3 regions of the Neobacillus sp. 19 genome follow, and region 3 is predicted to be linked to each of the others. Evidence: riboswitches for the same ligand, from Rfam matches in the RefSeq annotation. Region 3 holds a riboswitch; each other region holds the start of a gene.
What was found. A riboswitch is a leader RNA that binds a small molecule or an ion and turns the genes downstream of it on or off. The one in region 3 is predicted to bind S-adenosylmethionine.
Positions count from the first base shown of each region.

Region 1: it holds a riboswitch for S-adenosylmethionine, as region 3 does, so the genes downstream of both, ACO1D1_RS12670 (YezD family protein) here and ACO1D1_RS10250 (methionine ABC transporter ATP-binding protein) in region 3, are expected to answer to the same signal.
Region 2: it holds a riboswitch for S-adenosylmethionine, as region 3 does, so the genes downstream of both, ACO1D1_RS07365 (5-methyltetrahydropteroyltriglutamate--homocysteine S-methyltransferase) here and ACO1D1_RS10250 (methionine ABC transporter ATP-binding protein) in region 3, are expected to answer to the same signal.

Region 1 covers NZ_JBMPZU010000036.1:17,791-23,005, forward strand. Annotated here, with positions in the region: gene ACO1D1_RS12660 (inorganic phosphate transporter) at 1-535, opposite strand, end outside; gene ACO1D1_RS12665 (phosphoadenylyl-sulfate reductase) at 602-1,318, opposite strand; gene ACO1D1_RS12670 (YezD family protein) at 1,484-1,612, opposite strand; SAM riboswitch class I at 1,700-1,801, opposite strand; gene ACO1D1_RS12675 (Fur-regulated basic protein FbpA) at 2,082-2,261, opposite strand; gene ACO1D1_RS12680 (hypothetical protein) at 2,477-2,755, shown strand; gene ACO1D1_RS12685 (AbrB family transcriptional regulator) at 2,928-4,034, shown strand; gene clpP (ATP-dependent Clp endopeptidase proteolytic subunit ClpP) at 4,058-4,642, opposite strand; gene ACO1D1_RS12695 (sigma factor-like helix-turn-helix DNA-binding protein) at 4,817-5,215, opposite strand, start outside.
Region 2 covers NZ_JBMPZU010000029.1:155,501-160,715, forward strand. Annotated here, with positions in the region: gene ACO1D1_RS07345 (GNAT family N-acetyltransferase) at 1-520, opposite strand, end outside; gene ACO1D1_RS07350 (hypothetical protein) at 606-830, opposite strand; gene ACO1D1_RS07355 (YbjQ family protein) at 833-1,153, opposite strand; gene ACO1D1_RS07360 (hypothetical protein) at 1,328-1,516, shown strand; SAM riboswitch class I at 1,606-1,707, shown strand; gene ACO1D1_RS07365 (5-methyltetrahydropteroyltriglutamate--homocysteine S-methyltransferase) at 1,788-2,912, shown strand; gene yidA (sugar-phosphatase) at 3,037-3,849, opposite strand; gene ACO1D1_RS07375 (PLP-dependent aminotransferase family protein) at 3,929-5,017, opposite strand; gene ACO1D1_RS07380 (hypothetical protein) at 5,127-5,215, opposite strand, start outside.
Region 3 covers NZ_JBMPZU010000031.1:265,596-270,810, reverse strand. Annotated here, with positions in the region: gene ACO1D1_RS10260 (MetQ/NlpA family ABC transporter substrate-binding protein) at 1-527, opposite strand, end outside; gene ACO1D1_RS10255 (methionine ABC transporter permease) at 544-1,209, opposite strand; gene ACO1D1_RS10250 (methionine ABC transporter ATP-binding protein) at 1,202-2,227, opposite strand; SAM riboswitch class I at 2,355-2,458, opposite strand; gene ACO1D1_RS10245 (O-acetylhomoserine aminocarboxypropyltransferase/cysteine synthase family protein) at 2,589-3,905, opposite strand; SAM riboswitch class I at 3,970-4,072, opposite strand; gene ACO1D1_RS10240 (hypothetical protein) at 4,153-4,503, opposite strand; gene ACO1D1_RS10235 (MFS transporter) at 4,638-5,215, opposite strand, start outside.

The DNA of each region.
Region 1 (5,215 bases), on a different contig from region 3:
CTGAAAATGCCTCAAACAGCCCCATAAAGACCACTAACAAAGACAGAAACGGAACAGCTTTCGGGGTCGCCATCCATTTTTTATTTTTCAAAAAATAGGAGGCAGCAACAGCGATGACAAATGCAACAAACGGTGTTAATAGCCAAAATAGCATGATCCAGACCAGCTTACCGACAAATACCGACTGGTATACTATCCCGGCACCGACAACGGAACCCACTGCCACCTCACTCGTTGAAAGCGGAATCCCAAAGATGTTAGCCAAAAACAAGGATAGCGCAGCCGATGCTAAGACAATGAGTGCAACCGGGACGGTAAAGGTGTGACTCGGGACAATCCCGCTGCCGATGGTTTTCACCACTTCACCGCCGCCAAGCCAGGCGCCAAGAAATACGGCGATGCTGCATAATAGCAAGGCCAGACGTTTTTTCACAACACCTGATCCGTAGGCGATTCCCATCGAGGCCGCCGCACCACTTGCACCAATATTTATCGCAAAAAAGAATCCAATTGTTATCGCAATGATTGTGAGCAAAAGAAATGCCTCCTTTATCCCACTAGTGGGGACATGTGACCGTTTGATTACTATTGCGGGGCCGCCTTAGCGAGTGTGCAGCCCACACTCCGTCTTGCCGCTTCCCGCCCAGCGGCCCGCACGCGAGTCGCCATCCGCCGCTGCCGGCTGGGTACATGGAAAACAGCCGATGCTCGGGTATTGATGGTCGTGCAGTGTGTTGTATGGGAGATCTTTATCCTTGATGTAGCCCCAAACATCATCCCAAGTCCAATGAATCAATGGACAGATTTTGATATTCTCGAATTTTTCATCCTTATTAAGGAATTGGGTATTCGCCCTTGTCGGTGATTGTTCCCTGCGCAATCCAGAAATCCATGCTTGTTTAGCGGTCAGGGTCTCCCTAAGAGGAATGACCTTGCGGATTTGGCAGCATTGGTTCGGATCCCGTTTCCATAATGCCGATCCGTGTTGTGCCGCTTGTTCATCCAGACTAAGTTTTGGCTGTTTGCGTTCAATCCGCAGATTGGAAAAACGAGCTTCAATTTTGTCGATGACCTCATACGTCTCGGGAAAATGTAACCCTGTATCTAGAAATACGATATGGGCATCTGGCTTGATCTGCTGGATTAGATCAATTAATACAATCGCTTCAGCCCCGAAACTTGATGCGTAAACAATCTCTTCGTCGGTATATGAACCATAAGCCCATTCCAAAACGGACCTCGCACCTTTTGTTTCGTCCTCTACCAGGAATTCTTCTGATATCTGTTTCCAATTTTGGTACGTTATTGCAGTTGTCATCCCTAATGGCCTCCTCTTTTAATAAATATGAAAGTATGAATCTTCAACTTTGAGAATTGGCCAGCTCCAGCGCCCTAGCGGCTAGTGTCCTTCCACTTTTCTTTCAACAAAAAAAGGCAGTCTTCCACTTCGTAAAAAAGTGAAGACCGCCTCTAGTTTGTCTAGTCAGCGTTTTTTATTTGGTTGAAGACGAACCTTTTCATTTTTCTCCAGTTGCACTATCTTGCCATCCTGGACCACAAGCGTGATGGATCCAAATTTTAATGTCTCCAGCATTTTTTCTAGATGTGCAATGAGTTCTGCCTTTTCTTCAGTGTTCAGTTAGATTCGCCTCCTTTTAGAAATTTCTCTCCTATCGAGAAAGGCGTCATATCCTAAAACACCTTATCTCTCAAAATGAACGTCATTTTGCTGGAGTTAGCACCTTGCATTGCAGGTTGCCGGGCTTCATCGGACCAGTCCCTTAGCCACTCTTGATAAGAATTTAGTATTTGATGGAATTAATCCTACCATACCAATAGGTTTTGTGTAAATAATAAAATGCAAAATTTAAAAAATTAATATTTGCACCCATTAAAAGCGGGACTTTGTATGTCAAAATTACCTCCCTCCGCATATATTTCTAGGAAAAATAGCACAGAAAAAAAGCAGCCTAGTGACTGCTCTTCTCCTAACATCTTCAATTTTAAGTAATGATGGTTCCTTTAAGTATGTTTATTTAAGTATGTTTATTTTTTTGACTCAATTTATTTAGAAAGGAATCTTAATTGGGATCGGCAGTGACCAATTGTTTGTCAAGGTCCTTATACTCTTCTTCTAAATCGCTTAAAGTCCATTCATAAAGGTGCTTGTTATTGATTTTATAAATGCCTAATTTAATGAGTTCATCAATTAGAAGATGTCTTTTTAGCTGAACTTCATTCTGCGGTGATTGATTCATCATGATAACCCCTCCACTCTTTAGACTTAAAGGCATTATAAAACAGGGTATACCCTATTATTTGTCGAAATATCATTTAATTACATTTATTTAATGGAATTGTTATCATTTTTTAATGAACGTTAAACAGACATACCTTTTTTCCTGAAAAAATTTATAAAAACATGAAGCCAATTTTCCTTAGTTGCATTTACTGTAATGTGAAGGAGATGATGACGATGACAGAATTAAATTTTCATCAAATTGCCCATGAGTTGTTAAAGAAAGAGGTAGAAATTGTTACGCTCCAAGGTACATTTACCGGCAGGCTGCTTGAAGTTGGCAGAGATGTTCTGGTTTTGGAAAGCAGAGGCAGAATGCGCCAAAGGCTTTTGGCTGTAAGAATTGATGTGATTGTGGCGATTTTCCGCGTAGAACAGATGCCAAGGGGTCCATTTGGATTTACTCCTGAGGAATTTGACCAGGAACATGATCAGCATGAAAGCAGCGATCATTAAGCAGAAAATGCAATGAATATCCTATGAATTTGATCTTTCAATAAAGAGCAGTCATTTTCTTGGCTGCTCTTTTTGTGTTTAAATCCTTCTATTTATGCCTGTCCACATGGTAAAATAATGGAATGAAATCGCGTCACGCGTTTAAAAACTTTTATAGACAGAAGGGTTTTACTTGATAAATTTATCGATGAAACGTGACAGTAAAGGGCTTCGCTTTACCATAACGGCATTGACCGCCCTTATTGGCGGGCTTATATTCTCAGTACTTCATACACCGATACCATGGCTGCTCGGGCCGATGACAGCCGTGTTAATTGGAGCCAGATTTAGCAAAATTCAATATTATTGGCCAGTTTCCATCCGCGATACTGGATTAATCATTGTTGGCTATTCAATTGGTTTGTCCTTTACGAAAGAGGCGCTGCAGCAAATTATTGAGAAGCTGCCATCTATGCTAATCATGACAGTGTTACTCGTTTGTTTTTGTGCCGGCATTGCCTTTGTGGTTTCGAAACTTACTGGAGTGGATTATCCAACAGTGCTTACCGGCAGTATCCCCGGCGGGCTTTCGCAAATGATTATATTTGCAGAAGAAATGAAAGGAATCGACATTACCACAGTGACCTTTTTGCAAGTGGCCCGATTGATGATGATTATTTTCTTCGTTCCGTTTCTCGTTTTCGGACCGTTGTTTAACCATTCACCTATTCAAAATGCTTCAAATCTGGCTGACAAGGCGGCGCAATACTATGCTCCACTTTTTCCAAATATCCTATTGTTTGCATTCATTTGTGTATTTTGCGCATTTCTTGCCAAAAAATTAAGATTACCAACTCCGTTTATGTTAGGTCCAATCGCTGGAACGGCGATCGCTGTTATTTTCGGGCTTTATGGTCCGGCCCTATCACAGCCTATCTTAGACGTTTCTCAATTCATGATTGGCGGTTACATCGGGTTATTATTGAAGCCGGAAAAACTGGAAAACAAGGCCAAAATCATTTCCCTTGCGCTACTGAGCGGTTTGTTCATGATCGCAGGTTCTGTCGGTTTAGGATTGATGCTTGTTCGTTTTTATCCCATGACACCCTCCACTAGTTTATTAAGCCTGGCGCCTGGCGGAATGGATCAGATGGCGATCCTTGCCCACGAAGTCCACGCCGATTTATCGATGGTGACTGGGTTCCAAATATTCCGGCTCTTCTTTATCTATTTTGCCGTCCCTCCATTGCTGCGGTTGTTTTTTAAGATTGGCAAAAACAAAACGAGGAAGGCAGCTTGAGACTGCCTTCCTCGTTTTGTGATTTAGATTTTGGGATGAAGTATTTCATCGATGATTCCGTATGATTTTGCTTCCTCCGCACTCATAAAGAAGTCCCGCTCGGTATCATTTGCTACCTTTTCCACCGGCTGTCCGGTCCGTTCGGAAATGATTTGATTAATGTGTTCTTTTAACTTTAAAATCCGCCGTGCGGAAATTTCAATCTCCGTTGCCTGCCCTCTTGCACCGCCCAATGGCTGATGAATCATAATTTCGCTATTTGGCAGGGCATACCGTTTTCCCTTTGTCCCCGCAAGCAGTAACATCGCTCCGAAAGATGCCGCCATGCCAGTGCAGATCGTCCGGATATCGGGCTTAATGTATTGCATCGTATCGTAAATGGCGAAGCCCGCTGAAGTGGAGCCGCCGGGGCTATTTATATAGAGTGAGATTTCTTTATCCGGTGCATCTGCTGCTAAAAATAATAATTGAGCGACCACACTATTCGCCGTATGGTCATTTATTTCATCACCAATGATTATAATTCGGTCCTTTAGGAGCCGAGAGTAAATATCATAGGAACGTTCCCCGCGGTTAGATTGTTCAATCACATATGGAATGGTACTCATTTCATATCCTCCTTAAAGCCATTAATTGGCTATGCTGCCATACAGAGAGTGCTTGAAGGAGAAGTTGATTGAATTCGCTGTAATTTCCTTGAAAGCGACTTTGGAACGCCAACCATATTTGATATTGTTGGTATGGATTCAATCAGAACGGCTGGGTCTTGATTTTTCAACGATTCATAAAAAATATCCGCTAGCCGTTCTTTTTCTTTCCTCATCCCAAAATGATTCGACTGAATAGGTTTGATCCTCTTTATCCATGCGCTTTTTTACCCGGTGCAGACTGGCTTTTATCGCCGTTTCTGTCGTGTGTAACAAATCTGCTATTTCCTTTACTTGATACTGAAAGGCTTCTTTTAACATGAAAATCACGGCTTGTTTTGGGGTACATTCTTTCAGCAGCTGGTCAACGGCATGGGTCATATCATCAAGTTGATTGGTTACCTCATGAATGGGGTGCACAACATCCGATGCAATGGTCTCCTTTTTTCTTTTTCGCAAAAGATCAATCCATTGATGATACGCAATTTTATTTAACAACGCCATACTCATCTGCTGCTGATGATATTTTAAGGC
Region 2 (5,215 bases), on a different contig from region 3:
GCATCTGCCGTGCTTCCTTATCATACAACCCAAAACCCAATACATCGAGCTTAATTTCCGCTTCCGCATCTTCATTTGAAACAGACGGTCTTACGGTAACAGCCGGATCCTCCGTCAATTCCGTTTGCTGCCACTTCATTTGATATTCCGCAACGGTAAATGAACAAGGTAATGTTTTTAAAAATTCCTTTGCACTTTGGGAATCTGTTGGGGCATTTAACAAAATCGTCCTGAAATTTTGGCTGTTCACTTCCTTAAGTCCCACTTCCAGCAGTTTAGAAAAAATGCCTCTTCTTCGGTAATCCGGATGCACCATTCCACAAAGCTCTACTTTACTTCCAAAATAATAGCTTCCAAGAAAGCCCACGAGTTTGCTGTCTTCATAATGGAACAAATCTTCCTTACTATGTTCCGCCCGATTTTTCAGCATATCGAAATTCAGCTTCAGGTGAAATCCACCTTCTTGCTCGCAAATCTCCTGAAGTGTTTTTATTTCATTTAATTGAACCTCTGTTAACATTCTTTTCCCCCTTGGCCACATAGTCACTTATCCGATTCTAAGCAAAAGATGTGAATGTACGAAGTGATCTTTCTTCCGGCTTCTCTTATTCTTCCTTATAAAATCGCTCTCCCGTATCCGGGTTAAAATAAACAACTAATCTTTTCTTTGTTGTCGGATCAATTGACACTTCATTTGTACGAATGAAGCCTTCTGGCACTTGCTGCCCATGTCTTTTTTTAAAGCGGCGGTCCCAGATAAACCAAGAGCCGATGATTAATATAAGGAGGAGAGCAATTTGGATACCGAAATAGCCAAAAATCCACTTCATGGCTATTCCTTTTCTGCCGTAACAGCCGTGCCATAAGCAACAATTTCACTCATATTTTGACCGATTTCACCAGAGTCAAAACGCATCATGATAATGGCGTTTGCCCCCATCGCCTGAGCATTCCGCACCATCCGATCCATTGCTTGCTTTCGGGCATCCTCGAGCATTTCTGTATATTGATTGATTTCTCCGCCCACAAGACCCTTCAGGGAAGCGACGATATCCTTTCCAATTCCGCGTGCTCTAACCGTTAGCCCGAATACCGGACCCTTAATTTCAGTAATTTTATAATTTGCTATATTTTCCGTGGTCACAATGATCAATTTACAATTCCCTCCTTCTAAAATGTATGGTCTATATGTACATTTTACTTGGCACTAGTAAAATATACCATTGTTTTTCGAAAAAAATTCGGAGTTTGAATTTTGTATAAGCTATGAAAAAAATGGCCATCCTATAGCTATAAATATAGCTTAAGAGAATGAGGGGGATGATCTATGAGCACGGAAGAGTTAACTAAAATTATCTCGGTGAAAAAAATGGATTTAGAGGAATGTGAACAGGAGCTTAACAATCGATACTATCCATCTGTGGTGAGAATGGCAATGATGCGTTACATATCGGATCTGCGGCACCAATTAGAAATGTACAATGGTGAGGATTTAAATAAGATTGAAAATGGATAAAACCCTTACATGACAGTCACCTATTTGATTCTATTTGACAGAATAGCAGAACAGGTGTAAGGTAACTTATAGTTAAATATTTTAGAATATTCTTATCAAGAGAGGTGGAGGGACTGGCCCTTGGATACCTCGGCAGCAGACTTATGTGAGTACTGTGCCAATTCCAGAAGCGATTTGCTTAAAGATAAGAAGAGAACCGATGCCGGTAATATTTCCTCTTCTTATTTTATGAGAAGAGGTTTTTTATTTTTTACGAAAGAAGGAATTCTTCATGACAAAAACAGCTGTGAAAGCTCCATTTAAAGCCGATCATGTCGGCAGTTTTCTAAGAACAGAACCAATCAGAGAAGCAAGAAAGGCTTATGCAAATGGGGAAATCGATAAAGATGCCCTAAAGGCGATAGAGGATCAAGAAATTGAGAAACTTGTCCAAAAACAAATTGAAGTTGGCCTTAAATCGATTACAGATGGCGAGTTTAGACGTGCATGGTGGCACTTGGATTTCCTAGCAGGCTTAGAAGGCGTCGAAGAGTTTGAAACGGAATATATTAGTAACTTCCAAGGGGCCAAAACAAAAAATAAGGCCATTAAAGTGACAGGTAAAGTAGACTTCAATGATCATTATATGTTAGAACACTTCAAATTCTTAAAACAAGCAGTCGACCGCTATGGCGATGGCAGTCAAGTGGCTAAGTTCTCGATTCCAAGCCCTAATATGTTATTTACAAGAATTCAAGGTGATGAATATTACCAAGGGAACAGCGAGCAGTTCTATCATGATACAGTAGCAGCGTACCAAAAAGCGATTCAAGCATTCTATAATGCAGGGTGCCGTTATTTACAACTCGATGATACGTCGTGGATTGATTTTGTTTCGGAAGAACGAATCAAAGCTGTCGTTGAAAAATTCAACATGGATGTTACGGATATCATCGATACAAGAGTCCGCTGTTTAAATGAAGCCATTTCGAAGAAACCGGAAGACATGATCATCACGATGCATATTTGCCGTGGAAACTTCCGTTCAACCTATATCACAAGCGGCGGATACGATCAGATATCTGATGCCATCTTTGCTAATTTACATGTTGATGGACTCTTCCTGGAATATGATGACGGGCGTTCAGGCGATTTTGAACCATTAAAAAGCTTTAATCGAGCCGATCAAACAGTTGTACTAGGGTTAATCACATCTAAATTCCCGGAACTGGAAGATCCAGAAACGATTAAAGAAAGAATTAAAGAAGCAAGTCAATCTATTCCTTTAGGAAACTTAGCCTTAAGCCCTCAATGCGGATTCGCCAGTACGGAGGAAGGAAACAATTTAACCGAAGAGGATCAATGGAACAAGATCAGACACGCGATTACGATTGCTGAGAGTGTTTGGGGTAAATAACTAAAAACAGATAGGTTATAATTCCTATCATGTAAATAAGCCGGAAATATATAAAGATGAATAAAATCTTGTCTATTTTCGGCTTATTCTTTAACAGATTGATTACTCCTTATATGAGTTTCTATTATTTGTTTAATATCAATTTTTCGATGGCATATGCTACTCCGTTTTCATTATTAGAAAATGTTTCAAACTCAGCAGCCGCTTTTACACTTGGAACTGCATTCCCCATTGCTACGCCGCAGCCTGCATATTCCACCATACTTAAATCATTTTCACCATCACCGATGCAAATCACTTCTTCCCGTTTAATGCCTAGTTTCTCTGCAAGTTGTTTAACTGCATTCCCTTTACTGACGCTTGGGTGAAGGATTTCTAAAAAGAAAGGGGTGCTTTTGACCATCGTATAGTTTTCCTTGAAGGAATTTGGTATAGCATCAATGATTTTATCTAAACGTTCTGGTTCATCAATAAACATAACCTTTGGGAGCAAAAAATCTTCGGGTATTTCCTCAATCGTCCGATAATGAAGAGGAATTTGATTGAGATGAGATTCATGAACAGTGTAAGGGCTAATGTCTTTATTCGGTGTATAGACATTTTTCGAATCAAAAAAATGCATCGGTGAATCAAGCTGTAAACTCAATCCATACAGCACCTTTAAATCTTGATATGATAAGGAAATTTCAGAAACAACTTCATTCGTATGGGTATTTTGCACAAGTGCACCATTAAAGGTAATCACATATTCATCTTCATCCGTTAATTTCAATTCCTCAATAATAGGCTGAGCCCCGACTATTGGCCTCCCGGTAGTAATAACGATCTTTACACCGTTTCCTTTTGCGGCTTGAATTGCCTCATTTACTTCCTTCGTGATTTCTTTCCGATCATTAAACAGCGTACCATCTACATCGATTGCCACTAATTTATACAAATTTCCACCCTCTAATCTTGTTGTGAAGTCTTGCACATTAAGATTACCTTACCTGTAACCAATTCAAAATACAATCTCTCTAGCAGAAATCTTTTAGGATGCTAAGGCCTTTCTCCAATTCATCGGAGTCCTTAGGCGATGTTAGTGAAATACGAACGAATTGGGGAGATTCAGCTTTTTTGACCAAGAAACGATGTGAATGATATACAAGGATACCCCGAGTTAAAGCAATATGCTCAAACTGGTTGAGCTGCCATTCCTTATGCAATGGTAACCAGCGAAAAAAACTAATAGGATTTTCGCTTGAATGATCGATTTGAAAATATTTCTCATAAATCCGGTTCCGTTCTTGTGACATTTCCCTCTTTTTCTTAATGATTTGTTCTGCATCCCCTGTATTAATTAACTCTGTTATAATTTCTGCATTTAATGCAGATGTTTTTACGTTGAGATTGAAAATTCCATACGTAATTTTTTCAACAAACTGATTGGCATAAGCAATAAATGCAACCCGAATACCAGAGCTGAGTGATTTAGCAATACTAAGGATATAAACAAACCTGTCCCGCACAAAATGGGAAATTGGGAAATAGCCATTTGGTGCCAGGAAAGAGTATACATCATCCTCTATTAAGATAAGCCCATGTTTATTGATGATCTCTGCTATTTCCTTTCTGCGATTCATATTCATTGTGACAGCAGTAGGATTATTGCAGGAAGGACTCAAATAAATTCCCTGCAATGGATTTGTTCTGCAGACAGCATCTAATCTATCAGGCTTGATGCCTGACTCATCCCCCTCTATAGGGATTAATTGGATATTCAACATTTTTGCCAGTTCAATAAAATTTGGATACGTATATATATCCACCGCTATTTTATCTCCTGGATGAAACAAGGCCATCAGAATCAGCGAAAACGAATTTTGCCCTCCTGAAGTGATCGCAATATTTTCAATAGGTACATCCATGTTAAAACATTGCATCCACTTTTTAGCTGCCATTCGATGATAAGGCATTCCCAACGGGTGTCTGTAATCTAATAAATTTTCCAAATAATCTTTGGAGGCAATGCTTTTAATCGCTTTGGCGACAAATGGGGTTGAGCTGTCAAGGGGCTTGATGATTCCCATCTCTATATAATTCTTATTCTCTTCACTGTCTGCCATGAAAATAGCATTTTTTATATTGGGAGTAACAAAGGTTCCCCTTCCGGTAACAGCATAGATTAACCCTTTCACTTCGCATATTTTAAATGCCCTAGTAACAGTGCTGAGGTTAATATCGAGATAATCTGCTAATTCCCGTTGAGGAGGGAAGTCTCGTATTGGGTGCGAGAAAGCCATTGAGAATATCATATTCCAGCA
Region 3 (5,215 bases):
TTTTCAACAATATCCTCAACTCTTGCATTGGCGCCAACGCCTTCTTTAAGTTTAATTAATCCTTCTTTTTCAAAAATAGGTAAGATACGTCCATGATCACTTAGTGAATCACTCATAATAATTTTCGCACCTTTTGGAAGGTCTTTTAAGCTTTTATATTTTTTAGAATAAATTCCAATTGGTTCCTTATGGATTTCACCAACGCTAACAAAATCAAAGTCCTTGTTTTCTTTCATTTGAAGGTCTAAATACCCTGGTGTTTGAAAATAGTTTGCATCGAGTTCTTTATCTCTTAAAGCTACGTTTGGCAGGATGTAATCTTGGAAAACTTTGATTTCTAGATCAATGCCTTTTTCTTTTAATAAAGGTTTTGCCGCTTCTAACACTTCCGCATGTGGTACTGCTGATGCACCAACCACTAATTTCTTGCTGTCACCCTTTTTAGCGGTATCATTTTTTTCCCCGCCGCACGCAGTCAGGGCAAACACTGCGAATGCAATGAAAAGAACACTTAGTAATTTTTTCATTAGTAAACTCCTCCTGTTATCGTTTATCTGTTTTATTTGTAAAATAATCTCCAACAAATTGGATAATAAAAACTAGAACTAAAATCGCGATGGTTGCAACTAAAGTCACTAACGGCCTATTGCGCTGAAAACCTTCAAGGTAGGCAAAATGGCCAAGTCCTCCGGCACCAATAACACCAGCCATTGCTGTAAAGCCTACTAGTGATATGGCCGTGACGGTAATCCCAGAAATTAATGCCGGTAAAGATTCCGGTATTAATACTTTAAAAATGATATGACTATGTGTGGCTCCCATCGATTGTGATGCTTCAATCACACCTTTATCGATTTCTCTTAAGGCAATTTCCACCATTCGAGCATAAAAAGGAGCTGCTCCAATAATCAGGGCCGGCAAAGCCGCATTGGCACCAAGCATAGTCCCTAATAATAATTTAGTAAAAGGAATCAATAACACAATTAAAATAATAAACGGGATGGATCTGAAAATATTAACAAACCCGGCAATAATGACATTCACTGTCCGGTTTGCCCAAATATTGCCTTTATCTGTTAAAAACAACAACAGACCTAGCAATAATCCTAAAACAAAGGTAGCAAACACTGAAATGGAAGTCATATAAAGTGTTTCTCGCGTGGCCTCTAATAAATTTTCCCACTTTATCATTTCCATAAAATCAGCCATTACTGATCACCTCCACGCCGACTTGCTGTGAGTGAATATAATCGATGGCTTTCTCTATCTCGGGAGCTTGCCCATCTAAGTGAATGAATAATGTACCGTATGATCCGTTTTGGGTGTGAGAAATTTTCCCTTGTAAAATATTAACGATCACATCATAATCACGAATGATATTTGTGATTAATGGCTGTTCTGCTGCTTCACCGACAAATGAGAGCTGAACCACTTGTCCTCTCGGATAACGTTCGATTAGATGTTCGATTGTTTCTTTCGTTTCTTCAGGTTCCGTCACTTGCTGGACAAATCGTTTCGTAATCGGCTGCTGCGGGTTTTTAAACACATCAAGCACTGATCCAAGCTCAACAACCCTGCCGCTTTCCATTACCGCCACCCGGTGACAGATTTTTCGAATAACATGCATTTCATGGGTAATCAAAACAATGGTTAACCCAAGGCGCTTATTAATATCCACTAACAATTCCAAAATGGAATCGGTTGTTTGCGGATCGAGAGCCGAAGTTGCCTCGTCACAAAGCAATACTTTGGGATTATTGGCGAGTGCTCTGGCAATCCCGACCCGCTGCTTTTGCCCGCCGCTTAATTGTGATGGATAGGCATTTTCTCGGCCTTCCAAGCCAACCAGCTTGATCAGCTCAGCCACTCGTTTTTTTCTTTGATCGCCTTTGACACCGGCGATTTCAAGTGGAAAAGCAATATTCTCGCTCACTGTTCTCGACCACAATAAGTTAAAATGCTGGAAAATCATGCTGATTTCCTGACGGGCTTGTCTAAGTTGAGCACCCTTAATCTTTGAAATCACTCTGCCGGCAACTGTCACGCTCCCATCGGTTGGAAGCTCCAGCCCGTTTAACATGCGGATGAGGGTACTCTTCCCGGCACCGCTATAACCAATCACTCCGAAAATTTCTCCTTCTTGAATTTCAAGGTTGACTTCATCAACTGCCTTCAATTCACCTTGCTTGGAAGGAAAAATCTTACGGACATTTTTTATTGAAATCATTGAATCACCTGCTTCTTATCCTGATTACAAGTTAGTTAAATATAGGGTTTGACTGTTTGGGAAAAAATATTTTAAAAAATAAAAAGCCTCTCTGCATAGGCAGAAAGGCATCACGAACTAAACCTTTCTCCCATCTCCCAAAGCAATTGCTTTGTGTGAATTGGCACCATTTCAATAATTGACGGTTGCCGGGCTTCATCGGGCACATCCCTCCACCTCTCTTGATAAGAGCTTACAGCATTCTATATTCAATTAACACGTTAATATTTCAGTAATTAGATTACGAAAGCTATCGTATCATGGATAAATAGGGGTGTCAACGAATAATTCTTCATATTCGGAAAAATGGATTTAGGTAAATTTAGGCATTAGTCTTCAATGACGATAATCCTGTTGCCGCTTCAATCGCAGATTCAAGATCCTCAATTAAGTCCTCAACATTTTCGATTCCAATCGAAAGACGGATTAAATCCTCTGATACACCCGCAGCCTTTAGTCCTTCCGCATCTAATTGCTGATGCGTCGTACTTGCCGGGTGAATGATCAAGCTTTTTGCATCGCCTACATTGGCCACATGTGCCCAAAGTGATAAGGAATCAATTAGTTTAGCTCCTGATTCTTTACCGCCCTTAATTCCGAAAACGACCATTGAACCAGCACCTTTTGGTAAATATTTTTTCGCTAATTCATAGTCAGGGTGTGATGCATGCCCTGGGTAGGAAACCCAGTCAACTGCTGGATGATTTTCCAAATAATCGACCACTTCTTTCGTATTGGCCACATGCTCCTTCATCCGAACATGAAGGGTTTCAAGTCCAAGCGTAAATTGGAAGGCATTTTGTGGACTTAAGGCAGGTCCAAGGTCACGCAATAATTGCACGCGAGCTTTAATGATGTACGCAATTGCACCGAGTGCTTCAGCATAGACCAAATCATGATAGCTGGAATCCGGAGTGGTGAATCCTGGGAATTTCGATGAATTCCAATCAAACTTACCGCCGTCAACGATGATTCCGCCTGTGGACGTTCCATTCCCTAACAGCCATTTCGTCGCTGAGTGGACGACAATATCTGCACCATACTCAATTGGCCGGCACAGATATGGCGTCGCAAAGGTATTATCAATAATTAACGGTACGCCTGCTTCATGAGCAACCTCCGCTACTTTTTCAATATCGAGGACACGAAGGCTCGGATTACCAATCGTTTCGGCAAAAACGGCCTTTGTTTTTTCCGTAATCGCTGCACGGAAGTTTTCAGGATCATCCCCATCAACAAATTTTACATTGATTCCGTATTTAGGAAGAGTAACGGCAAATAAATTGTAGGTTCCTCCATAAAGGTTTGCGGCAGAAACAATTTCATCCCCTGCTTCAGCAATATTTAAAATCGCAAGCGTAATCGCCGCCATTCCGCTGGCAACGGCAAGTGCGCCGACGCCGCCTTCTAACAATGCAACCCTTTCTTCAAAAACGGTTGTTGTTGGATTGTGAATCCGGGTATATATGTAACCTGGCTCCGCTAAGCTGAATAGGTTCGCTGCGTGCTCAGTATTTTTAAATTGATAGGCGTTGTTTTGATAGATTGGAACCGCACGTGCACCCGTTACCGGATCCGGTGATAATCCTCCATGAACACTTAATGTTTCAAAACGATACTTTTTTTGATTTTCTGCCATTCTTGCTTCCTCCTTTTATTGTTAAATAACAAAACCCCACTTCATAAGAAGAGGGGGCTCTCTCTTCTCATCTCCCAGAGCTTACTTAGCTCTGCTGGATTTAGCACCGTGTCCAAACCGGTTGCCGGGCTTCAAAGGGCCAGTCCCTCCGCCACTCTTGATAAGAATGCTTTATTGAATTGTTTTTATTAATAGAATATTTAAATAATACTTTACATGAAGTTTAATTCCGAGTCAATAGCTTTGTTTAAATTATTTTTGCCAACTGTGCTTTTGTTAAAAAGAAGATTGATTCTAGTAAAAGAATGGTTCTTAATGGTGCCATGATTTCTAGCTGTCCCTGCTGTTCAAGCACGCGCAGCCTTCCCGTCCCTTCAATCAGCTGTGTCATTGCGGTGGGGGAACCGCTAATCACATAATTCCCTTGTTGAAAGTCAGGATTTTTAGTGAAACAGATGCCGCCGCTTTTTATGATCAGCTGTATGCTTTGTTGTTCTTCCCATTGAAGAATGATTTGTACGTCCGCCTGCTGTATCAAGGGAAGAATATGCCCTTGTTCTATTACTTTTACTAGAAATGCTTCTACCGCTTCGATCATTTCCACCACTCCGGTCACTTACTTTTATAATTTCTAATTCAGTAAAAAGTAGTGGAATCCTCTATTAATCACTCGACAATTCTCATCCTATTTCCTCAACATTCCGATCATTTCCTGAGAAATATGTCGTATCTTTATGAAATTTTGGCTGTTGCAGATAGATCTTTTTTAACATAGAAGCCTCTAAATACTAGGAAAAAATAGACCGAACCGATTAGATATAGAGTTGCCGTTATCGTGAAAACATAGGCATAGCCCCAATATGAGCCGTATTTGACAACAACCCCAGTAGAAACCGGCCCCATGAACGCCCACCCTAAATTAAACACCATTTGGTTGACGGAATTCGCGAGGCCCTTCATCGAGTCGTTAACTTTCGACATCATTAACGACATTTGAATCGGATTCCCAGCATTCATTAACGCTTGACGGAACAAGAATCCAAGTGCCGCCAGCCATAAATGTTCTGTAAACGCAGTTAGTAAGAGGAATGGCAGCGATGCCAGCTGCAAATAAACAACCGCCCTTACGTCGCCGACTTTTTTGACCACTTGCGGCCCAATAAACATCGCTAAGGCCGTGGCCGCCTGACCAAGTGAGATGATTAAGCCGATAGATGTGGTGGACGCACGAAAGCGATCAGCAAAATACAGGTTAAGATAAGGTATGACAAGGCCTGCTCCGAAGCCAATCAATAGCTGGGCAATCGCAA